One region of the Pseudomonas sp. HLG18 genome, then DNA from elsewhere that is predicted to be linked to it. Evidence: riboswitches for the same ligand, from Rfam matches in the RefSeq annotation. Region 1 holds a riboswitch; the other holds the start of a gene.
The links. Region 1 has a riboswitch for cobalamin ahead of ACSPX5_RS10605 (CbtB domain-containing protein). Riboswitches for the same ligand answer to the same signal wherever they lie in the genome.
Positions count from the first base shown of each region.

Region 2: linked by a shared signal. The riboswitch ahead of cobO (cob(I)yrinic acid a,c-diamide adenosyltransferase) and the one ahead of ACSPX5_RS10605 (CbtB domain-containing protein) in region 1 are both predicted to bind cobalamin.

Region 1 is NZ_CP195831.1:2,319,566-2,334,901, forward strand. It holds gene ACSPX5_RS10595 (transposase) at 1-246, shown strand, start outside; gene ACSPX5_RS10600 (IS3 family transposase) at 243-1,106, shown strand; cobalamin riboswitch at 1,955-2,176, shown strand; gene ACSPX5_RS10605 (CbtB domain-containing protein) at 2,299-2,496, shown strand; gene ACSPX5_RS10610 (CbtA family protein) at 2,508-3,209, shown strand; gene ACSPX5_RS10615 (cobalamin biosynthesis protein) at 3,206-3,619, shown strand; gene cobM (precorrin-4 C(11)-methyltransferase) at 3,710-4,456, shown strand; gene nfuA (Fe-S biogenesis protein NfuA) at 4,601-5,185, opposite strand; gene ACSPX5_RS10630 (acyltransferase family protein) at 5,276-6,277, opposite strand; gene ACSPX5_RS10635 (fatty acid cis/trans isomerase) at 6,337-8,631, opposite strand; gene metH (methionine synthase) at 8,790-12,500, shown strand; gene ACSPX5_RS10645 (DUF2970 domain-containing protein) at 12,601-12,819, shown strand; gene ACSPX5_RS10650 (ABC transporter substrate-binding protein) at 12,826-13,899, opposite strand; gene ACSPX5_RS10655 (nitrite/sulfite reductase) at 14,425-15,336, shown strand, end outside.
Region 2 is NZ_CP195831.1:695,217-710,552, reverse strand. It holds gene ACSPX5_RS03375 (adenosylcobinamide-GDP ribazoletransferase) at 1-503, opposite strand, end outside; gene cobC (alpha-ribazole phosphatase family protein) at 505-1,080, opposite strand; gene cobT (nicotinate-nucleotide--dimethylbenzimidazole phosphoribosyltransferase) at 1,077-2,132, opposite strand; gene cobU (bifunctional adenosylcobinamide kinase/adenosylcobinamide-phosphate guanylyltransferase) at 2,129-2,650, opposite strand; gene ACSPX5_RS03355 (cobyric acid synthase) at 2,750-4,252, opposite strand; gene cobD (threonine-phosphate decarboxylase CobD) at 4,249-5,259, opposite strand; gene cbiB (adenosylcobinamide-phosphate synthase CbiB) at 5,252-6,160, opposite strand; gene bluB (5,6-dimethylbenzimidazole synthase) at 6,157-6,807, opposite strand; gene ACSPX5_RS03335 (cobyrinate a,c-diamide synthase) at 6,804-8,099, opposite strand; gene cobO (cob(I)yrinic acid a,c-diamide adenosyltransferase) at 8,096-8,707, opposite strand; cobalamin riboswitch at 8,789-9,014, opposite strand; gene ACSPX5_RS03325 (hypothetical protein) at 9,181-9,765, shown strand; gene ACSPX5_RS03320 (PQQ-dependent sugar dehydrogenase) at 9,832-11,145, shown strand; gene ACSPX5_RS03315 (C40 family peptidase) at 11,216-11,752, opposite strand; gene ACSPX5_RS03310 (C40 family peptidase) at 11,971-12,591, opposite strand; gene hda (DnaA regulatory inactivator Hda) at 12,806-13,510, opposite strand; gene ACSPX5_RS03300 (AI-2E family transporter) at 13,732-14,805, opposite strand; gene ACSPX5_RS03295 (DUF2066 domain-containing protein) at 14,842-15,336, opposite strand, start outside.

The DNA.
Region 1 (15,336 bases):
GCTATCGCACTCGCGGAAAGCGTTGGTAGAACCGAAGCCGCACGTCAGCTCGAGATGTCCGTGAAAACGCTCGATAACTGGGTTGATGCTGCGCGCAAGGGATTACCGTTGAGTTCTCCAGAACGCAAAGCCATCACCAAAGAAGACAGCGAGCTTGCGCGTTTGCGAGCGGAGGTGGCCGAACTCAAGATGGAGCGCGAAATCCTAAAAAAGGCGGCGGTATTCTTTGCCAGAGAGTCCAGGTGAGATACGCCTTCGTCGCTGCTGAACGGGCTCACTTCCCGGTGCGCATGCTGTGTCGGGTGATGGATGTTTCGATTTCAGGTTTTTACGACTACCAGCATCGCGAGGAGCGTCCAGATCGGGATGCGCAGATTCGCGTTGATTTGCGTAAGGTTTATATGGCCAGCCGAAATACATATGGCCGACCACGGCTGGTCGAGGCCTTACGGCGAAAAGCGCATACAGTGGGCCACAAGCGAGTGAGCCGGCTGATGCACGAAGAACGCATACGCGGTAGATCCAAAGGCGGTTTCAAGCCCCGTACCACCGACAGTCACCACTACTTGCCTGTTGCGAGAAATTTGCTCGCTCGTCAGTTTTCCATCGATAACCCCACACCGACTTGGGTCAGTGATATCACCTATATCTCAACCAAAGAAGGTTGGTTGTATCTCGCAGTGGTTTTGAGCATCCAGACGCGCCAAATATTGGGCTATAGCCTGTCGGATCGGATGCCCGACGATTTGGTCGAGAATGCCTTCCTGAATGCCTGGAGCGCCTGTTCCGGCTCTAGTGGTGTGGTTTTTCATTCCGACCAAGGGCGTCAGTATGCGAGTAGCAAATTCCGACTGGCCTTGGCCAAGAAAGACTTCACGCAAAGCATGAGTCGAAAGGGAAATTGTTGGGATAACGCAGTGGCTGAGAGCTTTTTCGCTACTCTGAAAAGGGAGGAGGCGTATGGCGTCTATCCCAGCAAGAGGCTGGCTCAACTATCAATCGCTAACTACATCCATGGGTTTTATAACAGCAGCCGACTGCACTCTGCCTTGGGGTACCGTTCTCCGAACGAATACGCCAGGGTCTTAAGGCAGGCGGCTAAATAGCCAGCTTCTTGGCGTCCGTTGTGATGGGGCAGGTCCACCAAAAGGCTTTTGCCCCGGCGTACGGCACTTCGCCTAGGCTCAGTGTCCCCTCGCTACGGTGTCCATCAGGGGGCATCGCCTACGGTTTGCTTCGCTGCACCTCCTCTCGATGTATGCGGCTTCGCCGCACGGCGCTGCGCGCCTACCCCCTGATGGACACCTCCGCTCGGCCTGCCGAAGGGGCTAAAGATCAAAAGCAGATCAAGAGCCAGATCAAGAGCCAGATCAAGAGCCAGATCAAGAGCCCCTCACCCTAGCCCTCCCGAAACGTCGGACCGCCCGTAGGGAGAGGGAACCGACCGAGTTGATTGGGAGAGTTGTGCCGACTTGCAATACCGAGTCGAACTCAAGTTTTGAAAAGCCCACAAATCGGCTCCCTCTCCTTGGGGAGAAGGCTGGGGTGAGGGGTAAACCCACAACAAAACCAAAGCCAAACACGCCCTGCTCCCCCCACTCAAACCATGAGCGTTAGCTCGAGCACCGTTTTTGATCGCAGGGCCCGTCGGCAGGCTGAGTGGAGGGATTGATCCGGGGGTGGGAGCGCAGCGACCGTGCGGCGCAGCCGCATGCATCGAGAGGAGGTGCAGCGAAGCAAACCGTAGGCGATGCCCCCGGATCAATCCCGGAGCGAAGGAACCCGAGCCACAGCGAGGGCCGTACGTCAGGGCTCAAGACCTTTGGTTACTTTGGGCTGGGCCGGCATTCCGGCGTTTGCCAAAGTGACCCGCCGTAAGGGCGGAACCCTAAGTGGCCGTTACCGCAGCAACGGATCTGCCCAAAAATTGACTATATTCCCCAACCCATGGTCTCCTACACAACTTGTTACGGGTGCCCTTCACAGGGTGAAACGGGAAACCGGTGAATCATGTGCTTTACTCTAAAGCCATGTCAGTCCGGTGCTGCCCCCGCAACGGTAAGCGAGCGAAGCGTCAGATCCACTGTGCCCAAGGGCATGGGAAGGTGACGCTTGCAGGTCGGCCAGACGCCAACCCCTCGTGAGCCCGGAGACCGGCCCGCAATACACAGTACGCATCTTGCGTCACTGAACATAACAAACCCGCGGTGGGCGGGCGCTGTTCGAACGTCTGCGTGCCCGACCCGCAGGGGTTTTCATGCGCTCCATTCACCCGCTGACACTCCAGAGGGAAGCGCCATGTCGATCATCAGCAGCACCGGCAGCAATACGGACAAAATCTCCAGCACCACCACCCTGAGCCAACGCCTGACCGCTGCGATCTTCGCGTCGATCCTGGGCGCAAGCCTGGTCTACTTCGCCGGTTTCTCGCACATCGAAGCGGTGCACAACGCCGCGCACGATACCCGCCACAGCGCCGCGTTCCCGTGCCACTGAGACCTGACGACATGATCAAGCGTATTGCGCAGACCGCAGGTTTCACCGGACTTCTGGCTGCCCTGCTGTTGACCTTGCTGCAAAGCTTCTGGGTTTCGCCACTGATTCTTCAAGCCGAAACCTACGAGAAATCCGAACCGGTGGCCGAAATCCACGAACACGCCGCCGGCACCGCCGCTCACACCCACGATGCCGAAGCCTGGGAACCGGAAGACGGCTGGCAGCGTGTGGTGTCCACCACCGGTGGCAATCTGGTCGTAGCCGTGGGTTTCGCTCTGATGCTGGCCGGTCTGTACACCCTGCGTGCGCCGACCAAGACCTCACAAGGTCTGCTCTGGGGTCTGGCCGGTTACGCAACTTTCGTGCTTGCACCGACCATGGGCCTGCCGCCTGAACTGCCGGGCACTGCTGCAGCTGATCTGGCGTCGCGCCAAATGTGGTGGATCGGCACCGCCGCATCGACCGCTGTCGGCCTGGCGTTGATCGCGTTTGGCGGCAACTGGCTGCTGAAGATCCTCGGTGTGGCGATCCTTGCCGTGCCGCATGTGATCGGCGCACCGCAACCGGACGTGCACTCGATGCTCGCCCCGGAAGCACTGGAAGCCCAGTTCAAAATCGCTTCGCAGCTGACCAACGTCGCGTTCTGGCTGGCTCTGGGCCTGATCAGCGCCTGGTTGTTCCGCCGTAAAAGCGAAGGTCAGTACCACGCATGACCGATGACAGCGCAGCGCCGACCTTCGTGGTCGGCCTGGGCTGCCAGCGCGGCTGCCCGGCCAGCACGCTGCGCGCCTTGCTTGACCAGGCCTTGCAGGCGCATCGGATTGACCTTGAGAAGGTCAAGGCGCTGGCCAGCATCGACCTCAAGCGCGATGAACCCGGCCTGCAAGAACTCGCCGCCCAACTGGCGCTGCCGTTGCTGTATTTCAGCAGCGAGGAACTGGCCAATTATCAGCAACGCTTGAGCCACCATTCACAGATCGCCTTCGAACGCACCGGTTGCTACGGCGTGGCGGAAAGCGCTGCACTGGCGCTCGCCGAACAACTGATTCAAGCACCGGCGAAACTGCTGATTTCCCGGCAAAAGTACGCTCAGGCAACTCTCGCATTGGCCGGCGCGGCGTAAATTCCCGATAATCCTCGCTTTCGATCATGAGCATTCTTCATCTGAAGTGCTTCTGAAGCCCCACCTGCCCTACTTTCACAGGATCCAACGATGACCGTCTACTTCATCGGCGCCGGCCCCGGCGACCCGGAATTGATCACTGTCAAAGGCCAGCGGTTGATCCGCAGTTGCCCGGTGATCATCTACGCAGGTTCGCTCGTGCCGACGGCGGTGCTGGAAGGTCATTGTGCTGAAACCGTGGTCAACAGCGCCGAACTGCACCTGGAACAGATCATCGAGCTGATCAAGACAGCCCACGCCAACGGTCAGGATGTGGCGCGGGTGCATTCAGGTGATCCGAGCCTGTATGGCGCCATTGGCGAGCAGATTCGTTATCTGCGCGAGCTGGATATTCCGTTCGAGATCATCCCCGGCGTAACCGCCACCGCCGCGTGCGCCGCACTGTTGGGCGCCGAACTGACCCTGCCGGACATCTCGCAAAGCGTGATCCTGACCCGTTATGCGGACAAGACTGCGATGCCTGCCGGCGAAGAGCTCGGCAACCTGGCGCAGCACGGGGCGACCATGGCGATTCATCTGGGGGTCAATCATCTGGAGAAGATCCTCGCCGAGCTGCTGCCGCATTACGGCGCGGATTGCCCGATCGCGGTGATTCACCGGGCGACGTGGCCGGATCAGGACTGGGTGGTCGGGACGCTGGAGGACATTGCCGAGAAGGTGGCGGCCAAAGGGTTTCGGCGTACGGCATTGATTTTGGTGGGTCGGGTGCTGGGCAGCGATCATTTCAGTGAATCTTCACTGTATCGCGCGGGGCATGCGCATCTTTACCGCCCATGACGGCTCTTTCGCGAGCAAGCCCGCTCCCACATTTGGAATGCGATCCAATGTGGGAGCGGGCTTGCCCGCGAAGGCGTCATTGAATCTCACGCATAAAAAAACGGCGCTCACGGGGCGCCGTTTTTTTGTCTCGCAGCGAACACCTTAGTAGTAGGCGTTTTCTTTCTGCGTGTGGTCGGTCACGTCGCGAACGCCCTTGAGCTCCGGAATGCGCTCGAGCAAGGTGCGCTCGATGCCTTCCTTCAGGGTCACGTCCGCCTGGCCGCAGCCCTGGCAACCGCCACCGAACTGCAGCACGGCAATGCCGTCTTCAACCACATCGATCAGGCTGACCTGACCGCCGTGGCTGGCCAGCCCCGGGTTGATTTCGGTTTGCAGGTAATAGTTGATGCGCTCGTTGATCGGGCTGTCGGCGTTGACCATCGGGACTTTGGCGTTCGGCGCCTTGATGGTCAGCTGGCCGCCCATGCGGTCGGTGGCGTAGTCGACGACGGCATCATCGAGGAACGCTTCGCTGAACGAGTCGATGTAGGCAGTGAAGCTTTTCAGCCCCAGCGCGGTGTCCTCAGGTTTCTCTTCGCCCGGCTTGCAATAGGCAATGCAGGTTTCGGCGTACTGGGTGCCAGGCTGGGTGATGAAAACGCGGATGCCGATGCCCGGGGTGTTCTGCTTGGACAGCAGATCGGCCAGGTAATCGTGGGCGGCGTCGGTAATGGTAATAGCGGTCATGGAAACTCCTCGCAGGCTTGAGGCGGAGTTTACGCCAATCGGCGCGCGGCACAAAGTCCCAGTATTTTCGTAGGAATAGTTCACAATCGCCTAATCCGCAGGTTTGCCGTCGATACGCGCTCTAAGCCATTGATAACTGCGCTTTTCCACCCAGTGATAACTCAGCCAGGAACCCACGCCAATCGCCACGGCACAGAGGATGAACATCAAATAGGGGTTGATCCCGAAGCGATGGGCCACAAATCCGCCAGCAGACAGCACCAGAACATGCATCAGATAAACCGAGTAGGAACAGTCTCCCAGCAGCTTGAGCACTCGGTTGTGTTCAACATGCCGCTCCAGCGCCATACACGCCATGACCAGCACCGCGCTCGGCGTCCCCCAGCTCAGCAGCCGGGGCGATGGCGGCAGATAATAGATCGCCAGTAACGCCGCGCCGATCCCCGTCAGCGGCATCCACAAGCCCTGTCCGATCCAGCCCTTGCGATACAGCATGCCGATACCGATCCCGAGCAGAAATTCATAGACGATATCCGAGCGATAAAACTCGCTGACCCAGCCAAACCCGGTCCAGGTCTGGCACACCGCAAACAGCAGCGCCGCGACCACCAGCAAACGGACTTGCAGTCGAAACAACAGTGCCCAGGCGAACAACACGTAGAACAGCATTTCGTAATTCAGCGTCCAGCCGACATTCAGGGTTGGGTAGATCCCGTAGCCGCCGGGGTTTTCGGTCGGGATGAACAGCAACGACAGCAGCAAATGACGCCAGTCCACCGTCTGATCCGGCAGCAGCGGCCGGGCAAACACCACCAGCAACGCCATCAGCACGGTGTAGAGCCAATACGCCGGGACAATACGGAACAGTCGATACAGCAGAAACCGCGCAGGCGGCAGCGACCTGCACTCAGTGGACAGGAAGATCACCAGCCCGCTGATCACGAAAAAGATATCGACACCCACGGCCCCCTTGTCGATGAACAACTGCCCTATCGGCCCGCGCGCCTCGAAGTCGAAGAAAATCTGCATGAAGTGATGGCAGACCACCGCCCACGCGGCGAGCGCTCGCAGGGCCTGCACTGAAATCAACATCGATGGTGCTCCCGATCCCTTACTTCACAGGATTGGGACAATCGCCATCGCTCAAACGATCAAAGATTCTCGTACCGGTTCATGTCCAGCACGCCCTCTTCCACCGGGTCGGTTTCATGGATGTACTGGCTAAGATCGTGAAAATAGAACCAGAACTGCGGATGACTGCGGCGAATGCCCCAACGTTCGACGATTTTCTCGAACTGCGGCGCATCCTTGGCGCTTTCCATGGCATCGACAAACGCCGGCACCTGATCTGCCGGGATGTTGAACATGAAATTCGGATAACTGCTGAGCACGCCCGGATAAATGGTCAGGGTGTCGAGCCCCGGCTGATAGCGCAGCGACTCGCCCAGCAGGAACGCCACGTTGCTGTGGGCCCGGTTACGCAGCAGGCTGTAGACCTCACGCTGGCCGCTGCGGGTTTCGATGCGCAGCATGCTGGCTTCCGGCAATTGATCGATCACCTTCAGCCCCGCCGCCGGACGCGCCGTCAGGCGGCTCAGCGCCTGCTCGGCGTTTTGCAGCGCCGGGTCGATGTTCGGCCGCGAACAGTAGGCATCCACGCAGCGGTTGATCGGATCGGGCCGTGCGTTGAGGTCACCGTAACGGGCAAGCAGCTGCATGGCGAAATCGTGTTTCGGGTCTTTCTCGTCGAGTTTCAGCGCGGTCGGTTTGTCGTCGTCGATAGACTCGTAATCCAGCCACATCTTGAACTGGCCGCTGCTCTGATACCAATCGTCGAGGTAATCCTCGCGGGAATCGGCCGGCATCAGGCGCAGGAAGTTCTGCTCGGCGCCGTTGCGGATCAGGTCGAAATACAAGCGGGTCTGCGCCTGATGAGAGACGTTGCCGAACACGTCGAAATTCACCGCCAACTGGTAATAGGTGCGTTCGAGCAACGGATAGTCGAACAGCCACATCGTCTGTGGCACCTCGCCAATCAGGCCCTTGGTCACCGAAGCGCTGTCGAAGTGGCGGAAGATACTCAAGAGTGCGTTGTCGTTGCCCGCCCACAGGGTCGACCAGCTCGGCGCCGGCAGTTCGGCGTAGCTGTCACGGCGCAAGGCTTCGTACTTGTTGCGCTTGTTGCGGTAGTCGTGCCACAGACTCAGGACACTGCCGACATCGTCGTTCTGCCCCGGCATGGCCAGCAATGGCGTGGCCTGGCCGCGATAGTTCGGGTCGGTGATGTACAGGTCATGTTCCGGGGCCTGGAACAGCGCCCAGAAGTTGTCGCGGATCACGTCGGTTGCGATCTGCCCACGGCACACCGGGCCGCGAATGAACGTGCGCACGAAATATTCGGCGTTATCGAGCATGAACTGATAACGCGCCTGCGCCGGAATCGCCTCGAAGGTGGCGAACGGATTGGCCCGGCTCTGCGGCCCGTAGCCCGGCAGCGCATGCACCTGCCAGTTGCCGTTGTAGAACAGGCTCTTGACCCGCGCCATCTTCGCCGCGCTCAGCGGATAGGTGATGTGGGTCTTGTGCACGATCACGCCCTGCACCGGCCACAGGCGGTAATACACCTGGGTGCCCGGATCGTCGTTCGGGCGACGGGTGGCAATCAGGTCGATCGGCTGACCGGTCGGCGTGCGTGAACGCACCCACTGGAAAAAATGCCCCGGCTCGCCGTCCTTGAAGTAGATGTGCGCCAGGAACCAGTGTTCGAACAGCCAGCGTCCGACCATGCTTTCACGCGCGCCGGGCTGATTCAGCAGGTTTTCCCACTGGACGATCTGCAGCGCCTCTTTAGCGCTAGGCGACAGGCCTTGCTCATCGATCGGCGCGCCGGACGCCAGCCAGCGTTGCAGCGTCTGGTATTGCTGGTCGGTCAGGCCGGTCACCGCCAGCGGCATGCCTTCTTTCGGATGGGCGCCGGCATAGCCGTCGAATTCGGCAGGCATCGCGCAAAGGTTCTCGCGGTTGAGGCCCAGCACGATTTCTTCCGGCAGTTTGGCGTTGGGTGTCAGCGGCGTTTTGTGTCCCAGCTCCAGCATGCGTGCCATCAGAGCGGCCTGGCTGCCTTGGGCGTCGAGCACCGAATAAAAGTCTTTTTGCTGCCAGGCGCGTTTGCCGAAGGCGTCATAGAACAACCGGGTGGTCGGTGCAGCTTGGGTGCGCTCGCCATCGTAGACCGGCATCTTGCTCGCGCCACGGGCCGCGCCTTCGCCGCTGCCAAGGTTCAACTGACAGGCAGAGTCGTAACACGCATGGCAGGCCACGCACTTCTCGGTGAAGATCGGCTGGATGTCTCGGGTGTAGGAGATAGAAGAAGAAACAGCGGGACTCTGCGCCGCCGCGCCAAAGCTTAAAAACAGCAATGCAATGCTGATGACGCGGTACGACATGTCCCTGATCCTGATCCTGAAGAAAAACGCCGCGATTCTACCGTTATGACGCCCGTACCAACATGAGCGATATTCATGCAAAAGCCGCGCATGCTCTAAATCGGCGCAGGTTTGTTATGATCCGGCCCCTTAGTCATGGTCTTTTTCGAGTAGCCCCAATGTCCGATCGCAGCGTCCGCCTTCAAGCTCTCAAGCAAGCTCTCAAAGAGCGCATCCTGATTCTCGACGGCGGCATGGGCACGATGATCCAGAGCTACAAGCTCGAAGAGCAGGATTATCGCGGCAAACGCTTCGCCGACTGGCCGAGCGACGTCAAGGGCAACAATGACCTTCTGGTCATTACCCGTCCCGACGTGATCGGCGGCATCGAGAAAGCCTACCTGGATGCCGGTGCCGACATCCTCGAGACCAACACCTTCAACGCCACCCAGATCTCCATGGCCGACTACGGCATGGAAGAACTGGTCTACGAACTCAACGTAGAGGGCGCCCGTCTGGCGCGCAAGGTCGCCGACGCGAAAACCCTCGAGACCCCGGACAAGCCGCGTTTCGTCGCCGGCGTGCTCGGCCCGACCAGCCGCACCTGCTCGCTGTCGCCGGACGTCAACAACCCGGGCTATCGCAACGTCACCTTCGATGAGCTGGTGGAAAACTACACCGAGGCCACCAAAGGCCTGATCGAGGGCGGCGCCGACCTGATCCTGATCGAAACCATCTTCGACACCCTCAACGCCAAAGCCGCGATTTTCGCCGTGCAAGGCGTGTTCGAAGAGCTGGGCTTCGAATTGCCGATCATGATTTCCGGCACCATCACCGACGCCTCCGGCCGTACCCTGTCGGGCCAGACCACCGAAGCGTTCTGGAACTCCGTGGCCCACGCCAAGCCGATTTCGGTCGGTCTGAACTGCGCCCTCGGCGCCCGTGAATTGCGTCCGTACCTGGAAGAGCTGTCGGACAAGGCCAGCACCCACGTCTCGGCGCACCCGAACGCCGGCCTGCCGAACGAATTCGGCGAGTACGATGAACTGCCGGTGGACACCGCCAAAGTCATCGAAGAATTCGCCCAGAGCGGTTTCCTCAACATCGTCGGCGGTTGCTGCGGCACCACCCCGGGCCACATCGAAGCCATCGCCAAAGCCGTCGCCGGCTACGCGCCACGGCAAATTCCGGACATTCCCAAGGCTTGCCGCCTGTCGGGCCTCGAGCCGTTCACCATCGACCGCAGCTCGCTGTTCGTCAACGTCGGCGAACGGACCAACATCACCGGCTCCGCGAAATTCGCCCGTCTGATCCGTGAAGACAACTACACCGAAGCCCTGGAAGTCGCCCTGCAGCAGGTCGAGGCCGGTGCCCAGGTGATCGACATCAACATGGACGAAGGGATGCTCGATTCGAAGAAGGCCATGGTGACCTTCCTCAATCTGATTGCCGGCGAGCCGGACATTTCCCGCGTACCGATCATGATCGACTCCTCGAAATGGGACGTGATCGAAGCCGGCCTCAAGTGCATTCAGGGCAAGGGCATCGTCAACTCGATCAGCATGAAAGAAGGCGTCGAGCAATTCATCCACCACGCCAAACTGTGCAAGCGCTACGGCGCGGCAGTTGTAGTGATGGCGTTCGACGAAGCCGGCCAGGCCGACACCGAAGCGCGCAAGAAAGAGATCTGCAAACGCTCCTACGACATTCTGGTCAACGAAGTCGGCTTCCCGCCGGAAGACATCATCTTCGACCCGAACATCTTCGCCGTGGCCACCGGCATCGAAGAACACAACAACTACGCTGTGGACTTCATCAACGCCTGTGCCTACATCCGTGACGAGCTGCCGTATGCCCTGAGTTCCGGCGGCGTGTCCAACGTGTCGTTCTCGTTCCGCGGCAACAACCCGGTGCGTGAAGCGATCCACTCGGTGTTCCTGCTGTACGCGATCCGCGCCGGCCTGACCATGGGTATCGTCAACGCCGGTCAGCTGGAAATCTACGACCAGATCCCGCAGGAACTGCGCGATGCCGTTGAAGACGTGATCCTCAACCGGACGCCGGAAGGCACCGACGCCCTCCTCGCCATCGCCGACAAGTACAAGGGCGACGGCAGCGTCAAGGAAGCCGAAACCGAAGAATGGCGCGGCTGGGACGTCAACAAGCGTCTGGAGCATGCGCTGGTCAAGGGCATCACCACCCACATCGTCGAAGACACCGAAGAATCCCGTCAGTCCTTCGCCCGCCCGATCGAAGTGATCGAAGGTCCGCTGATGTCCGGCATGAACATCGTCGGCGACCTGTTCGGCGCCGGCAAAATGTTCCTGCCGCAAGTGGTTAAATCCGCCCGCGTGATGAAACAGGCCGTGGCCCACCTGATCCCGTTCATCGAACTGGAAAAAGGCGACAAGCCGGAAGCCAAGGGCAAGATCCTCATGGCCACGGTAAAAGGTGACGTGCACGACATCGGCAAGAACATCGTCGGCGTGGTGCTGGGTTGCAACGGCTACGACATCGTCGACCTTGGCGTGATGGTGCCGGCAGAGAAGATCCTGCAGGTGGCCAAGGAGCAGAAATGCGACATCATCGGCCTGTCCGGCCTGATCACCCCGTCGCTGGATGAGATGGTCCACGTGGCCCGCGAGATGCAGCGCCAGGACTTCCACCTGCCGCTGATGATCGGCGGCGCGACTACCTCCAAAGCGCACACGGCGGTGAAGATCGAGCCCAAGTACAGCAACGACGCGGTGGTGTATGTCACCGACGCCTCCCGCGCCGTGGGCGTGGCGACGCAGCTGCTGTCCAAGGAACTGAAAGCCGGTTTCGTTCAGAAGACCCGCGAAGAGTACATCGACGTCCGCGAACGCACCGCCAACCGCAGCGCCCGCACCGAGCGCTTGAGCTATGCCGCCGCGATCGCCAAGAAACCGCAGTTCGACTGGGCCTCTTACACGCCGGTCAAACCAACCTTCACCGGCACCCGTGTGCTGGACAACATCGACCTCAACGTTCTCGCCGAGTACATCGACTGGACGCCGTTCTTCATCTCCTGGGACCTGGCCGGCAAGTTCCCGCGCATCCTCGAAGACGAAGTGGTCGGTGAAGCCGCCACCTCGCTGTACAAGGACGCCCGCGAGATGCTGACCAAGCTGATTGACGAGAAGCTGATCAGCGCCCGTGCCGTGTTCGGCTTCTGGCCGGCCAATCAGGTGCACGACGACGATATCGAACTGTACGGCGATGACGGCAAGCCAATGGCGCGCCTGCACCACCTGCGCCAGCAGATCATCAAGACCGACGGCAAGCCGAACTTCTCCCTGGCCGACTTCGTTGCGCCGAAGGACAGCGAAGTGACCGACTACGTCGGTGGTTTCATCACCACCGCCGGGATCGGCGCCGAAGAAGTGGCCAAGGCCTATCAGGACGCTGGCGACGACTACAACTCGATCATGGTCAAAGCCCTGGCCGACCGTCTGGCCGAAGCCTGCGCCGAGTGGCTGCACCAGCAGGTGCGTAAAGAGCACTGGGGTTACGCCAAGGATGAAGCCCTCGACAACGAGGCGCTGATCAAAGAGCAATACTCCGGCATCCGCCCGGCCCCAGGCTACCCGGCGTGTCCGGATCACACCGAGAAGGCCACGCTGTTCGCCCTGCTCGACCCTGAGGCCCAGGAAATGCGCGCCGGCCGCAGCGGCGTGTTCCTGACCGAGCACTACGCGATGTTCCCGGCGGCAGCGGTCAGCGGCTGGTACTTCGCCCATCCGCAGGCGCAATACTTCGCCGTGGGCAAGGTCGACAAGGATCAGGTGCAGAGCTACACCTCGCGCAAAGGCCAGGAACTGAGCCTGACCGAGCGCTGGCTGGCGCCTAACCTGGGTTACGACAACTAAGCAGAAGCCTGATCAAAAGACCGCAGCCTGCCCCGCAGGCTGCGGTCTTTTTTCATGGGTTGACTATGCTTGTCTGACACACACGGCAGACGAGGGATTTATGGACGATCCAGTCGACAACAAGCCACCCACCTTCTGGCAGATGCTGCACAGCGTCATGGCGGCGGCGTTCGGGGTGCAAAGTGGCAAGAACCGGGCAAGGGACTTCACCCATGGAAAGCCCAGCCACTTCATCTTTCTGGGCATTGCGTTCACGGCAGTGTTCGCCCTGACGCTGTTTGGCATCGTGCAACTGGTGGTGCATCTGGCAGGCGCTTGACCGGGCTCAGTGCATCAGGGTTTGAAAATCGAACGGGTAGCGGTACGAGGCCGGGCGGCCTTTCGCCGAGAGCTTGCGAAAGTGCACGCCGTAGTCCGGCAACGCGCCCATGGCCAGCATTCGGCGGGCATGCTCCTTGTCGATCAATTGCAACAAGGGAATCTGCCGGTCGCGACCACCGTACTGGTTCAAGTCGACACCCTGCGCATGATCGTGCACCTCTACCAACGCCCAGCCACCGAGAGTGAAATGGCCGCCGAGCAAGGCGCTCAAACGCCCGTCGACCAAGGCCTGCAACGCTGCGGGCGACGTATTGACCGCGCTGAACAGAACGTCTTTGCCAGGCACTTTCCCGATTTCTGAGACCGCTCGCATCGCACCGAAGGCCATTTCGTCGTTCGCGGCCCACACCAATGAGATCCCGGGGTAACGAACGAGCAACTGACGGGCCTGCTCATAGGCCCGCTGCTGCGTCCAGCCGCCGTAGACCAGTTGCCGCAAACGGACTTCAGGGTGCTCGGCCAGCGCCCGTTGCATGCCTTTCTCGCGCAACTGTGATGAGGGGGTGATCTTCAGGCCGGAGAACGCCAGCAATTCGATGCTGCTGCCGGGGGCGACAGGTGGATGCAGACGAATCAACTCCTTCATCAACAGATAACCGCCCTCCTCGTCATTGGGCACGAGGCTGCCGATCCGGTCGGCCCGGTCCCCGACCAGCGCTTGCTGATTGGGGGTCAGCGAGGTATTGACGATAAACAGCTTCACTCCGCTATGGTTGGCCATGCGCAGGATCTGTGGCGCGATGTATTGCTCATTGGCGAACATCAGGTAATCGGGGCGATCGGGCCCCTGCAGGGCTGTCCGCGCCTGGGCCAGGGTCAGCTCGGGCTGGCGCTCTGAATAGAGAATGCGCAGGTCGACTCCCAGATCCCGGGCGGCAGCCTGCATGAATTGCGAATAGCTGACCCAGAACGCTTCATGGGTGGAGCCCGGATTCAAAAACAACACAGATTCCGCCCGCGCGCCGGTCCCGAAGGCCAGGCTCAGCAACAGCAGACTAATGTGGAGAAACTTGAACATGAAGCATCCGGGCCCCGGAAAAAATGGCCGCGCATTATAGCCATTCAATCGCCGGCCATTAGCGCCTGATCCCGTTTTTTGTCCGACAATCGTCGGAAACAGGCCCGGAGGGGTCGTTTTATTGATGACTGACCCAGAACACCGCTGTGCCCACGACCAGAATGATCAGGAACAGAATGGCCCACGCATCGACACTGCTATCGCTTTTCCTTGCCTTGGTTGGATTGCTCATTGCATCGCCTCTTGTCGGTTTTATCGGTGATTGCAGAAAGACTCGACCACAGTTAAGACGATGATTGTCCGCACGACAAATGTGGGTTAGTTGACACTCGTTACTGTTAGGCGATTTGGTTCTTTACATATACTCAAACATCACTTTTGCGCATAACTGCAAACGGGTATATTGCCCCGGCTCCATTAAGGAGTGCGCGGCCGTGCGCGCGTAATTGCCGAGGCACCATCGGACTCCAGCAAGCGAAAACGCAGCGTTTTCCGAGTAGCCCAAAGCCTGAGAACAGGACTTATATGTACGTATACGACGAGTACGATCAGCGGATCATCGAGGACCGCGTCAAGCAGTTCCGTGATCAGACCCGACGCTATCTGGCAGGTGAGCTGAGCGAAGAAGAATTCCGCCCCCTGCGCCTGCAAAATGGCCTTTACATCCAGCGTTTCGCGCCGATGCTGCGGGTGGCGGTGCCTTACGGCCAACTGACCTCGCGTCAGGTGCGCATGATGGCGAAGATTGCCCGCGACTACGACAAGGGCTACGCCCACATCAGTACCCGCCAGAACGTGCAGTTCAACTGGCCGGCAGTCGAAGACATCCCGGACATCCTCGCGGAACTGGCCACCGTGCAGATGCACGCGATCCAGACCAGCGGTAACTGCCTGCGCAACGTCACCACCGACCAGTTCGCCGGTGTGGCGTTCGATGAGCTGATCGACCCGCGGCCATGGTGCGAAATCGTTCGTCAGTGGACCACGTTCCACCCGGAATTCGCCTACCTGCCGCGCAAATTCAAGATCGCCGTCAACGGCTCGACCTCCGACCGTGCGGCCATCGAAGTCCACGACATCGGACTTGAACCGGTGCACAACGCCGCTGGCGAGCTGGGCTTCCGCGTTCTGGTCGGTGGCGGTCTGGGCCGTACTCCGGTCGTTGGCGCGTTCATCAACGAGTTCCTGCCATGGCAGGACCTGTTGAGCTACCTCGACGCGATCCTGCGGGTCTACAACCGCTACGGCCGTCGCGACAACAAATACAAGGCGCGGATCAAGATCCTCGTAAAAGCGCTGACTCCAGAAGTCTTCGCGCAGAAAGTCGATGCCGAGATGGAACACCTGCGCGGCGGCCAGACCACGCTGACCGAAGCCGAAGTTCATCGCGTCGCCAAACACTTCGTCGACCCGGACTACAAGGCGCTGAGCAATCAT
Region 2 (15,336 bases), 1.6 Mb from region 1:
GCCAGCGCCTGACCCAACCCGCCGGCCCGCACATAAGTCGTGGTGAGGAACAGTCCGAGCAGCGCCGCTCGCCCGATCAGCGGCACGATGATCAATGCCATACCCTGCTGCTGTTCGATCAAGGCCAGCAACGCGGCAAACTTGAGCAACAACACCAGCACCAGCGTCACCACGGCAATCGGCCCGCTGCGCGGGTCCTTCATGATTGTCAGCGTACGCTCGCGATCACCGAAGCCGCCGAGCCACGCATCGGCGCTGTCCGCCAGGCCATCAAGGTGCAAAGCGCCGCTGAGCAGCACCCACACCGTCAGCAACAGCGCCGCATGCAACAGCAGTGGCGCGCCAGTCAACGCAATGTTCAGTGCCCAGAGAATCACCCCGAACAGCAAGCCCACCAGCGGATAAAACAGCAACGAGCGCCCGAGCTGTTCAGGCGCCGGCATGCCCGGCAGACGAATCGGCAGGCTGCTGAGAAATTGCAGGGCGATCCACAGGGGCAGCATGTCAGCACACTTCCCTGAGCGAACCGTCGGCCTCGACGATCAGCGAAAACAGCGCGCCGTGACCCACTTCGACATTCAGCAACTGCTCACGAGGCAAACCACGGGCCCGGGCCAGCAACAGACGCATCACGCCGCCATGGCTGATCAGCAACACCCGCTCCCCCGCGTGCGCCGCATGCAGTCGCATGACCGCCGCCAGCACCCGCGCAGAAAACTCGCTGACAGGCTCCCCCTGCGGCGGGGTAAACCCATACGGATCCGCCCAGAACAGCCCAAGCGCTTCGGCATCGGTTTCCATCAGCGCCGCCGCGCTCTGCCCTTCCCAGGCACCGAAATGCAGCTCTTGCAGATTCTTGTCCAGAGATACCGGCAGATCCCGCTGCGCGCTCAGCTCTTCAGCAAACCGCGCACAACGCTGCAACGGCGAACTGACCAGCCGATCCCACGGCCCCTGCCCGCTCACCGTCTCGCGCATCTGCGCCCAGCCTTTTTCAGTCAGCGCGTCGTCGAGGCTGCCGCGCAGGCCGCCGCCGAGTTCGGTTTCACCGTGGCGCAGCAGGTCCAGACGCAAGGTCATGCCGGACGATCCGCCACCGCGGCCTCGGCGAAGGTCGCCATCTGGCCGTGCAGATCACAGGCCAGACGCAACAACGGCACCGCCAGCGCAGCGCCGCTGCCCTCGCCCAGACGCAGGCCCAGTTCAAGAAGCGGCTCGGCACTCAGAGTTTCCAGCACATGACGATGGCCCGGCTCGGCGCCGCGATGACCGAACAGCAGCCACTCACGGCAAGCCGGATTCAGACGCACCGCCACCAGCGCAGCGACCGTGCAGATGAAGCCGTCCACCAGCACCGCCACACCTTCCTGAGCACAGGCCAGATACGCGCCGACCAAAGCCGCAATCTCGAAGCCGCCGAGATTGAACAGGGTCTGCAGCACATCCCCACGCTGCGCCGCGTGCAGCGCCAGCGCCCGCTCGATCACCAGCGCCTTGTGGCTGACGCCTTCGGCATTCAACCCGGTGCCGGGACCGGTCAGGTGTGCCACCGGACAATCGAGCAGCGCACAGGCCAGCGCACTGGCGGCCGTGGTGTTGCCGATGCCCATTTCGCCACCGATGAACAATTGCGCGCCCGCCGCCTTCGCGCGCAGCACACTGTCGCGGCCGCCCTGCAAGGCCAACTCGCCCTGAGCCGAAGTCATCGCCGCACCCTTGGCGAAATTCGCCGTGCCCTGGCCGATATTCAAGTGGCGCACGCCCGGCAGGTTCAGCGACGGGGTCACGGTGCCCAGATCCACCACTTCCAGTTGCGCACCGAGCTGCCGCGCCAGCACGCTGATCGCCGCGCCGCCGCTGACGAAATTCAGCAGCATCTGACCGGTGACTTCCTGCGGAAACGCGGAAACACCCTCGGCGACAACACCATGGTCGCCGGCAAAAATCGCGATCCAGACCTGATCGAGTTTCGGCTTGATCTGCCCCTGCAATCCGGCCAGTTGCACTGCTACAGATTCCAGTCGCCCGAGGGAGCCTGCGGGTTTGGTCAATTGCTGTTGACGGGCTGCCGCGCTTTCAACGGCGTCCGTATCCACCGGCTTGCACGGGTTCAGCCACCAGGCTTGAGTCATAACGCAGGTCCTTTAAGAGTCAGGGGCAGGCCGGCGACGGTCAGGACGACTCGCTGACAACGCTCGGCCAGAGCTTGATGCAGCCAACCGGCTTCATCGACGTAGCGGCGAGTCAATTCGCCCAGCGGCACGACACCCATTCCGGTCTCGTTGCTGACAAAAATGATTTCACCCGGCAGCGACGCCAGGCATTCAAGCAGGGCTTCGCGCTCGGCGGCGAGGCGTTCGGCGTCTTCGAGCATCAGCAGATTGGTCAGCCACAGCGTCAGGCAATCCACCAGCAGGCAACGCTCGGCACTGGCGTTCTCGCGCAGCACCCGGGCGAGCTTTAGCGGCTCCTCGATCAACGCCCATTCGGCGGGACGACGGGCACGGTGATGGGCGACGCGTTCATTCATCTCGCCATCCAGCGGCTGACTGGTGGCGATGTACGTCACGGCCAGCGCGCTGTCAGTGGCGAGCTTTTCGGCCAGGCGACTTTTGCCGGAGCGGGCGCCGCCGAGGATCAACTGGAGCATGGAGGCATCCTGAAAAAAATTCGTTGAGACAACTGACCTCTTCGCGGGCAAGCCCGCTCCCACAATGGATGTCGGCCGGACATGGCACTTGAGTACACCTCAACACCCTGTGGGAGCGGGCTTGCCCGCGAAGAGGCCATCACATCCGGCCTGGATACCACAGAGTTCACACAACAGCCCGGTATCCAGATGCTTCTCCACCAGATCCGCCAAACGCTCGATATCGCGTTCGCGCAGGCCGTGGTAATCCACCTCCTGCACATCGTTCAGACCGGCCCAGCGCAACAGCGCCGCACTGGCCGCCGGCGATTCGAACAGGCCATGCAGGTAGGTACCGAAAATCTGCCCGTCGAGACTTTGCGCGCCATCACAGCGGCCGTCATCCAGATGGACAGCAGCGTTTTCCAGCGCAGCCCCTGTCGTCACACCCGCATGAATTTCATAACCGCTGACCTCGGCATCTTCCAGCGCCAGACGCCCGCGCACATTGCGCAATTGCTTCTCGGCTTCGAGCTGCGTTTCAAACGCCAACAGCCCCAGACCGGTGCTGGAGCCCGGTGCGCCTTCCAGGCCGAGCGGATCATGCACTTGCTCGCCGAGCATTTGCAGACCGCCGCAGATCCCCAGCAGCTTGCCGCCATAGCGCAGATGACGGCGGATGGCGGTTTCCCAGCCATTGGCGCGCAAATACGCCAGGTCACTGCGCACGCTTTTCGATCCCGGCAGGATGATCAGATCGGCCGGCGGAATCGTTTGCCCCGGGCCGATGAATTGCAGGTCAACCTGCGGATGCAGTCGCAGGGGATCGAAATCGGTGTGATTGCTGATGCGCGGCAGCACCGGCACCACCACTTTCAAGACTTGCTCGGCCTTGTCGATCTGGCGCTGGTCGATGCCGTCCTCGGCTTCCAGATGCAGGTCCATCACGTACGGCAGCACGCCCACCACCGGTTTGCCGGTGCGCTGTTCCAGCCAGTCGAGGCCCGGTTGCAGCAAGGCGATATCGCCACGGAAGCGGTTGATGATGAAGCCCTTCACCCGTGCCTGTTCGCTCGGCGACAGCAGTTCCAGCGTGCCCACCAGATGGGCAAACACGCCGCCCCGATTGATGTCCGCGATCAACAGCACCGGGCAATCCACCGCTTCGGCGAAGCCCATGTTGGCGATGTCACCGGCGCGCAGATTGATCTCCGCCGGCGAGCCCGCGCCCTCGACCATCACCAGCGGATACGCAGCGCTCAAGCGCTCGTGAGAGGCCAGTACGGCCTGCATGGCGATGGCTTTGTAGTCGTGATAGGCGACGGCGTTCATGCTGGTGACCGCACGTCCATGAATGATGACCTGGGCACCGGTGTCGCTGTTGGGCTTGAGCAGCACTGGATTCATGTCGGTGTGTGGCTCGAGAAACGCCGCCTGCGCCTGCACCGCTTGCGCCCGGCCGATCTCGCCGCCGTCGGCGGTCACTGCGCTGTTGAGCGCCATGTTCTGCGGTTTGAACGGCACTACGGCAACGCCCTGACGGGTTGCCCAGCGGCACAGCGCCGTCACCAGCGTGCTTTTGCCGGCGTCGGAGGTGGTGCCTTGCACCATTAACGTAGTCATGCGGGTTTCTTGTCCATAGAGCGGTCCATGGCAAACGCTTGCAGGGCCTGCTCAAGACGCGCTTCATCGGCGACATTGGCGGGCAGACCGAAACGCAGGCTGCTGTTGTGCGTGAAGAGACGCAGGAGGATGCCGCGACGGGCCATGAATTCGTGCAGTGCGTGAGCATGCTCGGTGATCAGCCACTGAAACAGCGCACAGCCGCCCTGAGGCTTGAAGCCATAGCGTTCGAGCAGTGCAGCCAGCCGTTCGCTGGCTTCGTCACTGCGGATCCGCTGGCGGGTATGACCTTCGGTGTCTTGCAGGCAGGCCTGCCCCAATACCCGGGTCGGCCCGCTGACAGCCCAGGGTCCGACCTGCTCGGCCAGCAATCTGAGCAGCTTGCGCTCCGCCAGCACGAACCCGAGTCGAACACCGGCCAGACCGAAAAACTTGCCGAACGAACGCAGGACGATCAACCCCACCTGATGCGCATGCGGGGCAAGGCTTAACTGCGGCGTGTTGTCCATGAACGCTTCATCAACCACCAGCCAGCCGCCGCGCTGGGCCAGCCGTGCGTGCCAGTCGAGCAGGCGCGCCGGAGTCAGGCTCAGGCCGGTGGGATTGTTCGGGTTGACCACCACCAGCACGTCGAGGCCGTCGAGGAAGAAATCGACTTCCTGCTCCAACACTTCGCGGACGATGTAACCGCTGCGCCGCCAGGCTTCGCCATGCTCGGCATAACACGGCGACAGCACGCCAACCTTGCCGGCCCGGCGCAATCGCGGCAACAACTGGATGGCCATCTGCGAACCGGCCACCGGCAAAACCTGCGCGGCGCCGTAGTAGTCGCACGCGGCCTGCTCCAGACCGTCATCGGATTCCGGCAAGCGCGCCCAGGCCCGCAGCGGAATTTCCGGAACCGGAAACGGCCACGGCGCCAGACCGGTGGACAAGTCGAGCCAGTCTTCTTCCGCGATGCCGTATTCAAGCGCCGCCCTGCGCAGCCGGCCACCGTGCTCAAGCATAGAATTCAGCCCCCACGCAGAGAATCAGCAGCCATAACCATACCCCGCGCTGAACCAATTGCCAGCCGCGATCGATGGAATCGGCATCCGCCGGCGCACCCTCGCCCAGTTGCGCACGCTCGTGCAGCTCGCCGTGATAGATCGCCGGCCCGCCCAGCTCCACGCCCAGGGCACCTGCGCCGGCGGCCATCACCGGGCCGGCGTTCGGGCTGTCCCATTTCGGGCCTTGGGTGCGCCAGCATTTCAGCGCGAGTCGGGTTTTGCCGAGCAGCGCGTAGGTCAACGCCACAAGCCGTGCGGGAATGTAGTTGAGGACATCGTCGATTTTTGCCGCGGCCCAACCGAAACGCTCGAAGCGTTCGTTGCGATAACCCCACATCGCGTCGAGGGTGTTGCTCAGACGATAGAGCACCACGCCCGGAACACCGGCCACGACAAACCAGAAGATTGCAGCGAACACCGCATCGCTGCCGTTTTCCAGCACCGACTCGGTGGCGGCACGGGCGACAGCCGTGCTGTCCAGCTCACTGGTCTGACGGCTGACCAGGTAACCCACGCGCTTGCGCGCCTCTTCCAGGTCATCGCTGCGCAAAGCCTTGGCCACCGGCTCGACGTGCTCACCGAGACTGCGCATGCCGAGGGCGCAATACAGCGCGATGATCTCGACAACCCAGCCCACATAAGGCGCCCAGGACAATGCCGTGGCAATTAACGTCAATGGCAGCACCGCGATCACCCAAGCGGTGACACCATGGCTGCGCCACCCACGCCCGCCGGTGTTGAAACGTTGCTCGATGCGCCCGGCAAAATTGCCGAACGCCACCAGTGGATGCCAGCGCTTCGGTTCACCCAGCAGCGCATCCAGCGCGACCGCGGCGACACTCAACAACGCCACACTCATTGACTCACTCCCCAGAAATTTTCATACAGCAGCTCATTGAGCGGACGCGCCTGCGCCCACCCTTCGAGTACCAGCATCGGCGCCGGATAGAATTCCTTGACCGGCCCCAGGCAAAGCACTGCCAGCGGCTTGGCCCCGGCTGGCAGTTTCAGCAGATCGGCCAGCGCCTGCGGTTCGAACAGCGACACCCAGCCCATGCCCAGGCCTTCGGCACGCGCCGCCAGCCACAGGTTCTGGATCGCGCAGGACAATGAGGCCATGTCCATTTCCGGCAGCGTGCGACGACCGAAAATGTGTCGTTCACGATCGTCCATCAAGGCTGCGACCAGCACTTCTGCGCAGTCATTGATGCCTTCGACCTTGAGCTTCATGAACTCGTCGCTGCGCTCGCCCAGGGCTTGAGCGGTGCGCACGCGTTCTTCTTCAACCAGGTTCTGGATCTGGCCACGCAAAGCGCGGTCGCTGATGCGGATAAAGCGCCACGGCTGCATCAGGCCGACGCTCGGCGCCTGATGCGCGGCCTCCAGCAAACGACGCAACAATTCAGGCTCGACCGTGCCGCCGCTGAAGTGGCGCATGTCGCGGCGTTCGGCGATGGCGCGGTAGACCGCTTCGCGCTCGGTTTCAGTGAATGCGTTGTCGGTCATGGCACCAACAGTGCGGCAATCGCCGACGGATTCGATGGAAAGTAAAAATGCACGTACGAGGCGGTCATCCGCCCTTGCCGATACACCGCTTCGGCACCGCGCCCGCCGTTGGGGCTGTGGCCACGGGCGATTGGCGTCAGCTCGGTGGTGGTCAGGGAGTGGTGATAGGTGTGGCCGCGCAACAGGCCTTCCGGCAGGTCGACCTCTTGCAAGGCCAGAGCGGCGAGGCGCTTTTGCATCACGGCATCGCCACTCAACAGGCCGACCAAGTCAGCGCGGGTGCCTTCGACATCGGTCAGCGAGCCGAGCAGGTACAGCATGCCGCCACATTCGGCGAGCAGCGGTTTGCCAGCGGCGTGATGCGCGCGGATCGCGTTGAGCATGTCGGCGTTCTGCGACAAGGCAACGTGGTGCAATTCCGGGTAGCCGCCGGGCAGGTACAAGCTGTCGGCGTCGGGCAATTGCGCATCGCGGATCGGCGAGAAGAAACTCAACTCGGCGCCCATCGCCCGCAACAGATCGAGACTGGCACCGTAGGTGAACGCGAAGGCTTCGTCGCGGGCAACGGCAATTCGCACGCCTTCGAGCAACTTTTCAGTCTCAACGATTTCTGGCGCGGCGAATTCCACGGCCGGCGGCAGCGCTACCTCGCAGGTGCCGGCCAGCGCTTCGGCGGCGGCGTCGAGACGCACGTCGAGGTCATTGAGTTCGCTGGCCTGCACCAGACCGAGATGACGGCTTGGCAGTTCGATCCCGGTTTCACGGGACAGCGCGCCGTACCAGCGCAGGCCTTCGGTAAGGCTGCCTTCGAGCAATTGCGCATGGCGCACGGTGCCAACGCGGTTGGCCAGTACCCCGGCGAACGGCAGGTCCGGCTGATAACGCGCCAGGCCCAGGGCCAGTGCGCCGAACGTTTGGGCCATCGCGGTACCATCGATCACGCCGAGCACCGGCACGCCGAAATGCCGCGCCAGATCGGCGCTCGACGGCGTACCGTCAAACAAACCCATCACGCCTTCGATCAGGATCAGATCCGCTTCATCGGCGGCTTCCCACAACAGACGTCGACTTTCCTGCTCGCCGACCATCCACATGTCCAATTGATAGACCGGCGCACCGCTGGCGCGCTCGAGGATCATCGGATCGAGAAAGTCCGGACCGCACTTGAACACGCGAACCTTGCGCCCCTGATTGCGATGCAAACGGGCCAGCGCGGCGGTGACGGTGGTCTTGCCCTGACCGGAGGCCGGCGCGGCGATCAGTACCGCCGGGCAGTGACGTGGTTGATTCAAAGTTCGACGCCTTTCTGCGCTTTGATGCCGGCCTGGAAGGCGTGCTTGATCATGCCCATTTCGGTGACGGTGTCGCCCATCTCGATCATTTCCGGCTTGGCGGCGCGACCGGTGACGATCACGTGCTGCATCGGCGGGCGGGCCTGCAGATCGCTGAGCACCTGATCCAGATCGAGGTAACCGTGCTTGAGGGCGATGTTCAGTTCATCGAGCACCACCAGACCGATCGACGGATCACGCAGCAGCTCGCGGGACACTTCCCATGCAGCTTCGGCGGCGGCGATGTCACGCTGGCGGTCCTGGGTTTCCCAGGTGAATCCCTCACCCATCACATGGAAGCGCACCTGCTCCGGGAAGCGGCGAAAGAACAGTTCCTCACCGGTGCTGTTGCGGCCCTTGATGAACTGCACCACGCCGCACTGCATGCCGTGACCCATGGCGCGGGCGAGCATGCCGAACGCCGAGCTGCTTTTGCCTTTGCCATTACCGGTCAGCACCAGCACCAGGCCGCATTCGTCTGGCGAATTGGCGATGCGCTCGTCGATCACGGCTTTTTTACGCTGCATGCGCGCCAGGTGACGCTCGTCGCGTTCGGGGGAATCAGTCATGGGGAAGCTCTCCGTTGAGGCTGGATAACGGCGGGCAGGCACAAGAACAGACGGCAACAAGCCTGGCATCGCCCACCGTGATGCCGCTGGATGGATCAGGCCGGTCTCCGGGCTCATGAGCGGCTGGTGCCTGGCTGCGCGCCTTCCCGCTTTGCAGCAGTGGCATCGAACGCAGCTTTTACTCATTTACCGTTGCGGGGGCAGCGCCGGGATCGTGAGGGTTCATCACTTGAAGACCCGCCTCACCGGCTTCCCTGTTTCACTCTGTCGACATGCGCCACAGAGCACCTGAAACAAGCCGCGAAGGTTAGAGGGTTGGGGGTGGAGCGTCAATTGAAGAGGGGCTTGTGCGGCGAATAACTGCCGCCGATCAATTAACTGACGCCAATCTTGTGCCACACTGCCAGCAGTGATATCAAAGAGCCATGCTTTTTGACTGCAGAGAGCACATCACAATAACAAGGGAGAGCACCATGCAAGGCATGATCATCAGCAATCCGCGGCTGGAATTCCTGCGCCCGGTGCTGGAACGCTGGTTTGACTGTATCGACCGCTACAACACCGTGCGTGGCGACAACGACACGCCCTACTGGCACGACGAAAAAGCCAACCTCGGCCTGCTGTCCGCCGCCGCATGGATGGCCGAACTGGTCACCCTGCGTGACACCGCCACGCGCAAACAGAATGAGGAAGGCGAACGCAATGCCCGTGCCGACCTGTTCCTGGCCGGCGCCGAAGATCGCGCTTACATTCAGGCGACCCAACGCTGGCCGCGCGTCAACAACCTGAATCTGACTCAGGCCCTGGCCGATATCACCAGCGATGCCAAGCGCATCAGCTACGCCAGCGATCTCAAACTCGGCTGCCTGTTCGTCGCCCCACAGAAAGCCCAGCACAGCGCCAGCCCGGAAGAACTGCAGGACATGGTCGACGACCTGCAAAAGGAACACACCTGCGCCGTCGCCTGGTACTTCCCCTACGCCTACCGCAAATTGCGCAGCGAGGCCGGCAACTACCATCCCGGCATTGCCGTGCTGTTCAAGGAGGCGCGCGGCTGAGCGGTTGAACCATCGGGCTCGCGCACTTCTCTATGATTAGGAATGCATTCATAGGGAAGATCAGTAATGCGCAAGCCCCAGCTCGTTTTCGTCATCGCACTCGCCGGAGGGCTCACCGCCTGTGGTGAATCCTCCAGCCTGCAAGTCTCGGACGGCACCGGCCCATCCCCCAAACTGCCCGAACCGAATAAAACCCTGATTCCGACGGTGAACATCGCCCCGGCGATCGGCTGGCCGGCCGGTGCGAAACCAACCGCAGCCGCCGGCACCCAAGTGGCCGCATTCGCCGAAAACCTCGATCACCCGCGCTGGCTCTACGTATTGCCCAACGGTGATGTACTGGTGGCGGAAACCAATGCCCCGCCGAAACCGGACGACAGCAAGGGCATACGCGGCTGGGTGATGAAGAAAGTCATGGGCCGTGCGGGCGCAGGGGTTCCCAGCCCGAACCGCATTACCCTGCTGCGCGATGCCGACCACGACGGCGTGGCGGAAACGCGCACGGTGTTTCTGCAGAACCTGAACTCGCCGTTCGGCATGACACTGGTCGGCAATGACCTGTACGTCGCTGATACCGACCGTTTGTTACGCTTCCACTACGAACCCGGGGCAACGGAAATCAAGAGCCAGCCAATCAAGGTCGTGGACCTGCCGGGCGGCCCGCTCAACCATCACTGGACCAAGAACGTCATTGCCAGCAAGGACGGCAGCAAGCTCTACGTCACCGTCGGCTCGAACAGCAACGTCGGCGAAAACGGCCTGGATCAGGAAGAGGGCCGCGCGGCGATCTGGGAAGTGGACCGCGCCACCGGCAATCACCGGATCTTCGCTTCAGGCATTCGCAACCCCAACGGCCTCGCCTGGGAACCGAAAAGCGGCGCGCTGTGGACAGCGGTAAACGAGCGGGACGAGATCGGCAGCGATCTGGTGCCGGACTACATCACCTCGGTAAAGGACGGTGGTTTCTATGGCTGGCCGTTCAGCTATTACGGCCAGCACGTCGATGTCCGCGTCGAGCCACAAAACCTGGACCTGGTGGCCAAGGCCATCGCCCCGGATTACGCCGTCGGTCCGCATACCGCCTCACTGGGCCTGACCTTTGCCGAGGGCAACACGCTGCCGGCCCAATTCAAGGAAGGCGCGTTCATCGGTCAGCACGGCTCGTGGAACCGAAAGCCCCACAGTGGCTACAAGGTGATCTTCGTACCGTTTAGCGCCGGCAAGCCGAATGGAACACCTGTAGACGTACTGACAGGCTTCCTCGACAAGGATGAAAACGCCCTGGGACGCCCTGTTGGCGTGGTGATTGATCAACAAGGCGACTTACTGGTGGCAGACGACGTCGGGAACAAGGTCTGGCGAGTGTCGGCAGCCAAATAGCCCGACCCTGAAACAAAAAAACCTGTGAGAGCCGATGTGCTCCCACAGGTTTTTTTATTGCTTCGAATGACTAAGGGTTATGCGCCAGATGCTCCGGCTGCAGAACGCGCTTGGCACTCAGATAGGCCTTCTGCCAATAGGCCTTCGACAGGCTGTCCAGCTTCACGGTACCGCCGGTGGCTGGCGCATGAACGAAGCGCCCCTCCCCGACGTAAATCCCCGCATGACTGACCTGGGAGCCGCCATTGGTGGCGAAGAAGATCAGGTCGCCGGTCTGCAGCCCTTCCTTGCCGACATTCGGCGCCTGCATGACGATCATCTCGCGGGTAGAGCGCGGCAGGCTGATGCCGGCAGCATCGCGGTAGACGAAGCCAATCAGGCCGCTGCAATCAAAACCGGAATCCGGCGTGTTGCCGCCCCAGCGATAAGGCGTCCCAACCAGCCCGAGCGCACGGAACAGTACGTCTTCGGCAGCGGGAGAAAAAGCCTGGGAGGATCCGAACACAACCGGCGCGCGAACCACGGGGGCTGGCGGCGGAGTGCGACTGGCGCAAGCGCTGAGCAGCGCTGCGAAGAACATCAGGGCAAGGCGGGCCGTCATCGTCATAAGCAGAACATCCTGATCTGGCTGCGGCTTTTACTGCCGATTCGACAGAAAACAAAACCGCCTGCGGGGGAACGCAGGCGGTTTGCCATCAATATAGATCAGGATTCTAGCGGCTACGCGGCAAACTTCAAGTAAGACTTTAACTTCACCTTGTAAAGTTTAAGTCTATTGCCCCTGAAGGACCGCTTGTCGCCACGAGCGTGGCGACATAGGCGTGATTACTTGCGAGCGGTAACCACGGTTGGAGCGTTCGCCAAAGCACGTTTGGCTTCGATGAAGGACTTGCTCCAGTAGCTGTCACCCAGACTGTCGATACGGACACCGCCACTACGACGACTGCTGGAGTGGATGAACTGATTGTCGCCCAGATAGATCCCGGCGTGGCTTACACGACCGCGACGACCATTGGTGGCGAAGAACAGCAGATCGCCCGGCTCGAGGTTGCCGCGCGAAACCAGCGGGGCATCCACGTTGATCATTTCGCGAGTGGAGCGTGGCAGGTTCATGCCGGCTTCTTCGCGGAAGAGGTAGCCGATGAAACCGCTGCAATCGAACCCGGCTTCAGAGGTGCCGCCGAAACGGTAACGGGTACCGATCAGGGACATGCCGCGTTCAAGAATGCTGTCGGCCAGAACCGGAAGCTGGTAAGGCTTCTTGCCGTTGAAGTCGGCCAGTTCCTTTTCGGTGTCCAGTTCTTCCTGATAAATAACGGAAGACTGGGCGGTGGCAGAATTTTTAGCCTGCTGTTGCTGCTCTTGATTGACAGGTGAATGAGCAGCGCAACCGAACAACAGGGTGACGAGTGCGAGAGGCACGAGGGGTGCGAAGCGCTTTAGCATGGGCACGACCGTGGCTGATAGTTGTAAAGAAGCCGAGACTATGCCCGCTATCAGCCTCATTTGCAAATTCAATCGATCTTTTTGTGACTTCTCGGTTTCTCGTTTACATCTAAGCGCTTAAGCCTATTTGAATCGAGACGCGGCCTGCGCAATGCACAGGAAAGCGGATTTTCTGGCGCCTGAAATATGCCGAAACCAGCTGAGAGCCCCGGTTTTACCAGCCCAGGGTTTCTTTCAGGAAGGGAATGGTCAGCTTGCGTTGAGCCTGCAAAGAGGCCTGATCGAGCTGCTCGAGCAGGTCAAACAGCGCGCTCATGCTGCGGGTACCGCGAGTCAAAATAAAATGCCCGACTTCGTCGGTCAGGTGCAGACCGCGACGGGATGCGCGTAATTGCAGGGCGCGCAATTTGTCTTCATCGGAGAGAGGACGCATCTGGAAAATCAGCGCCAGGGTCAGGCGCGATTTCAAGTCCGCCAGTTTCACCGGTAATTCACGTGGCGAGGTGGAGGCGGCAATCAGCAACCTGCGACCGCTGTCACGCAGACGATTGAACAGGTGAAACATCGCCTCTTCCCAATCGGGCTTGCCGGCAATCACCTGCAGGTCATCCAGGCAGACCAGTTCGTACTGTTCGAGGTTGTCGAGAATTTCTATGCCGCGATCCATCAACTCGGCCAGCGGCAGGTACACCGCCGGTTCGCCCATCTGTTCGAAACGCAGGCACGCGGCCTGCAACAGATGCGTACGCCCCACCCCGTGTTTGCCCCACAGATAGATCAGGCTTTCGGTCCAGCCGGCGTCGGCTTCGCATAGACGCTCGACATAGCCGAGTGCAGCGGCATTGGCGCCTGGGTAGTAGTTGATGAAGGTGGCGTCGTCACGCAGACGCACACCTAGGGGCAGCTGAATCGGTTTCATGCTGACTGAACAGTTCCCAAGGAACCGTTAGTGGCCTCTGTGTAAAGTGTGCGAAGTTTATACCCGTGAAGCGGAGCGCACAATGCGACAGACCCCAAGCAAAATCAAAGGTTTGCGTTAACACGCTGGTTTTATGACAGTTTCTTTGGCGCACAGGCGTCAGCATTGCTTTGCACGAGACGGGCCAACCCGGCAATCCACCGGGCGGGCCCTCCCTCACGTTACAGCTTCGGATCATCCACTCCGCTGTACATGTCAGAGTCCTTGTACAAGTCATGAACGTGACGCACCAGCACCATGATCACCGCCGCCACAGGCAACGCCAGCAACACACCGGTAAAACCGAACAGCTCGCCGCCAGCCAGAATGGCAAAGATCACCGCCACCGGATGCAGGCCGATTCGATCACCGACCAGCAATGGCGTCAGCACCATACCCTCCAGGGCCTGCCCCACCATGAATACCGCGACAATCCCGATCATCGGGTACAGGTCGCCGCCGAACTGGAACAGCCCGGCAATCAGCGCCGCGCCGATCCCGATCACAAACCCCATATAAGGCACAATGGCCGCCAGCCCGGCGATCAGGCCGATCAACAGGCCCAGTTCCAGACCGACAATCATCAGGCCCGCCGCATAGATCACGCCCAGCGCCAGCATCACCAGCAACTGCCCCCGCACGAAAGCGCCAAGCACCTCGTGACATTCGCCCGCCAGCGCCACCACGCGCTCTTCACGATCACGCGGCAACAGGCTGCGGATCTTGGCCATCATCACGTCCCAGTCGCGCAGCAGATAGAAACTGACCACCGGGATCAACACCAGATTCGCCAGCCAGCCGATCAGGGCCAGACTGGAGGCTGTGGCCTGACTCAGCACCACGCCGACGATGTCGGTGGTCTGGCCCATGTGCTCGGTGATCGCAGCCTTGACCTTGTCGAACTTCCAGAAGCCATCCGCCAGCCCCAGCTTCGACTGCGCCCAAGGCAGCGCCGTGTGCTGCAGCCAGTCGAGCATCTGCGGTGCCAGCTCGTAAAGACGCAGCAGTTGCTTGGCGAGCATCGGCACCAGCACCAGCAACAACGTAGTGACGATCAGAGTGAACACGGCAAATACCGCGATCACGCCCCAGGTGCGGGATAGTCCGAGGCGCTCCAGACGGTCCACCAGCGGGTCGAACAGATACGCGAGCAACAGCGCCACCAGAAACGGCGTGAGGATCGGATGCAGCAACCAGACAAACGCGCAAAGCAGGAGCACCCCACCGAGCCAGAACCAACGCCGCGTATCGGCCATGTAACACTCCATTGCTTCTATATATGAAAGAAAAACCTACCAGCGGAATCGCAACGACGGCGCCGCAGGAACCGGCGCCGGTGCAACGACAGGCGCACCGCCTGGCACCGCAGGCTGCGGAGCCACCGGAGCCGGCGCCTCGGCCGGCATTTCCTGTAACTTCGCCAGCGACAACTGCGCCCGCAACTGATCGGCACTGCCGTTGACCCGATAGACGATACGATCGGCATCGACACTCTGCAGCCGCACACCAAAGGGTTCGAGCATCCGCAGCAACGTTGCGTAATGCTCCAGATTCATGCCCTGCACTTCCAGAGTCTGCTGCCCCGAGGCACCCGGTTTGGCGACAAAGCGAGGCGCCAGGCGCTCGGCGACCGCCAGCATCACAGCATCGGCAACAGCGGCCTGATCAGCCCCCTGCACGCTTCCCGCCTCTTTTTGATCCCCCAGCCACAAATGCCACTTGGCCTGCCACTGACCGCCTTCTTCACGGGCATGCACGGCGAGCAGTGCATCGGCGCTGTAACGTTC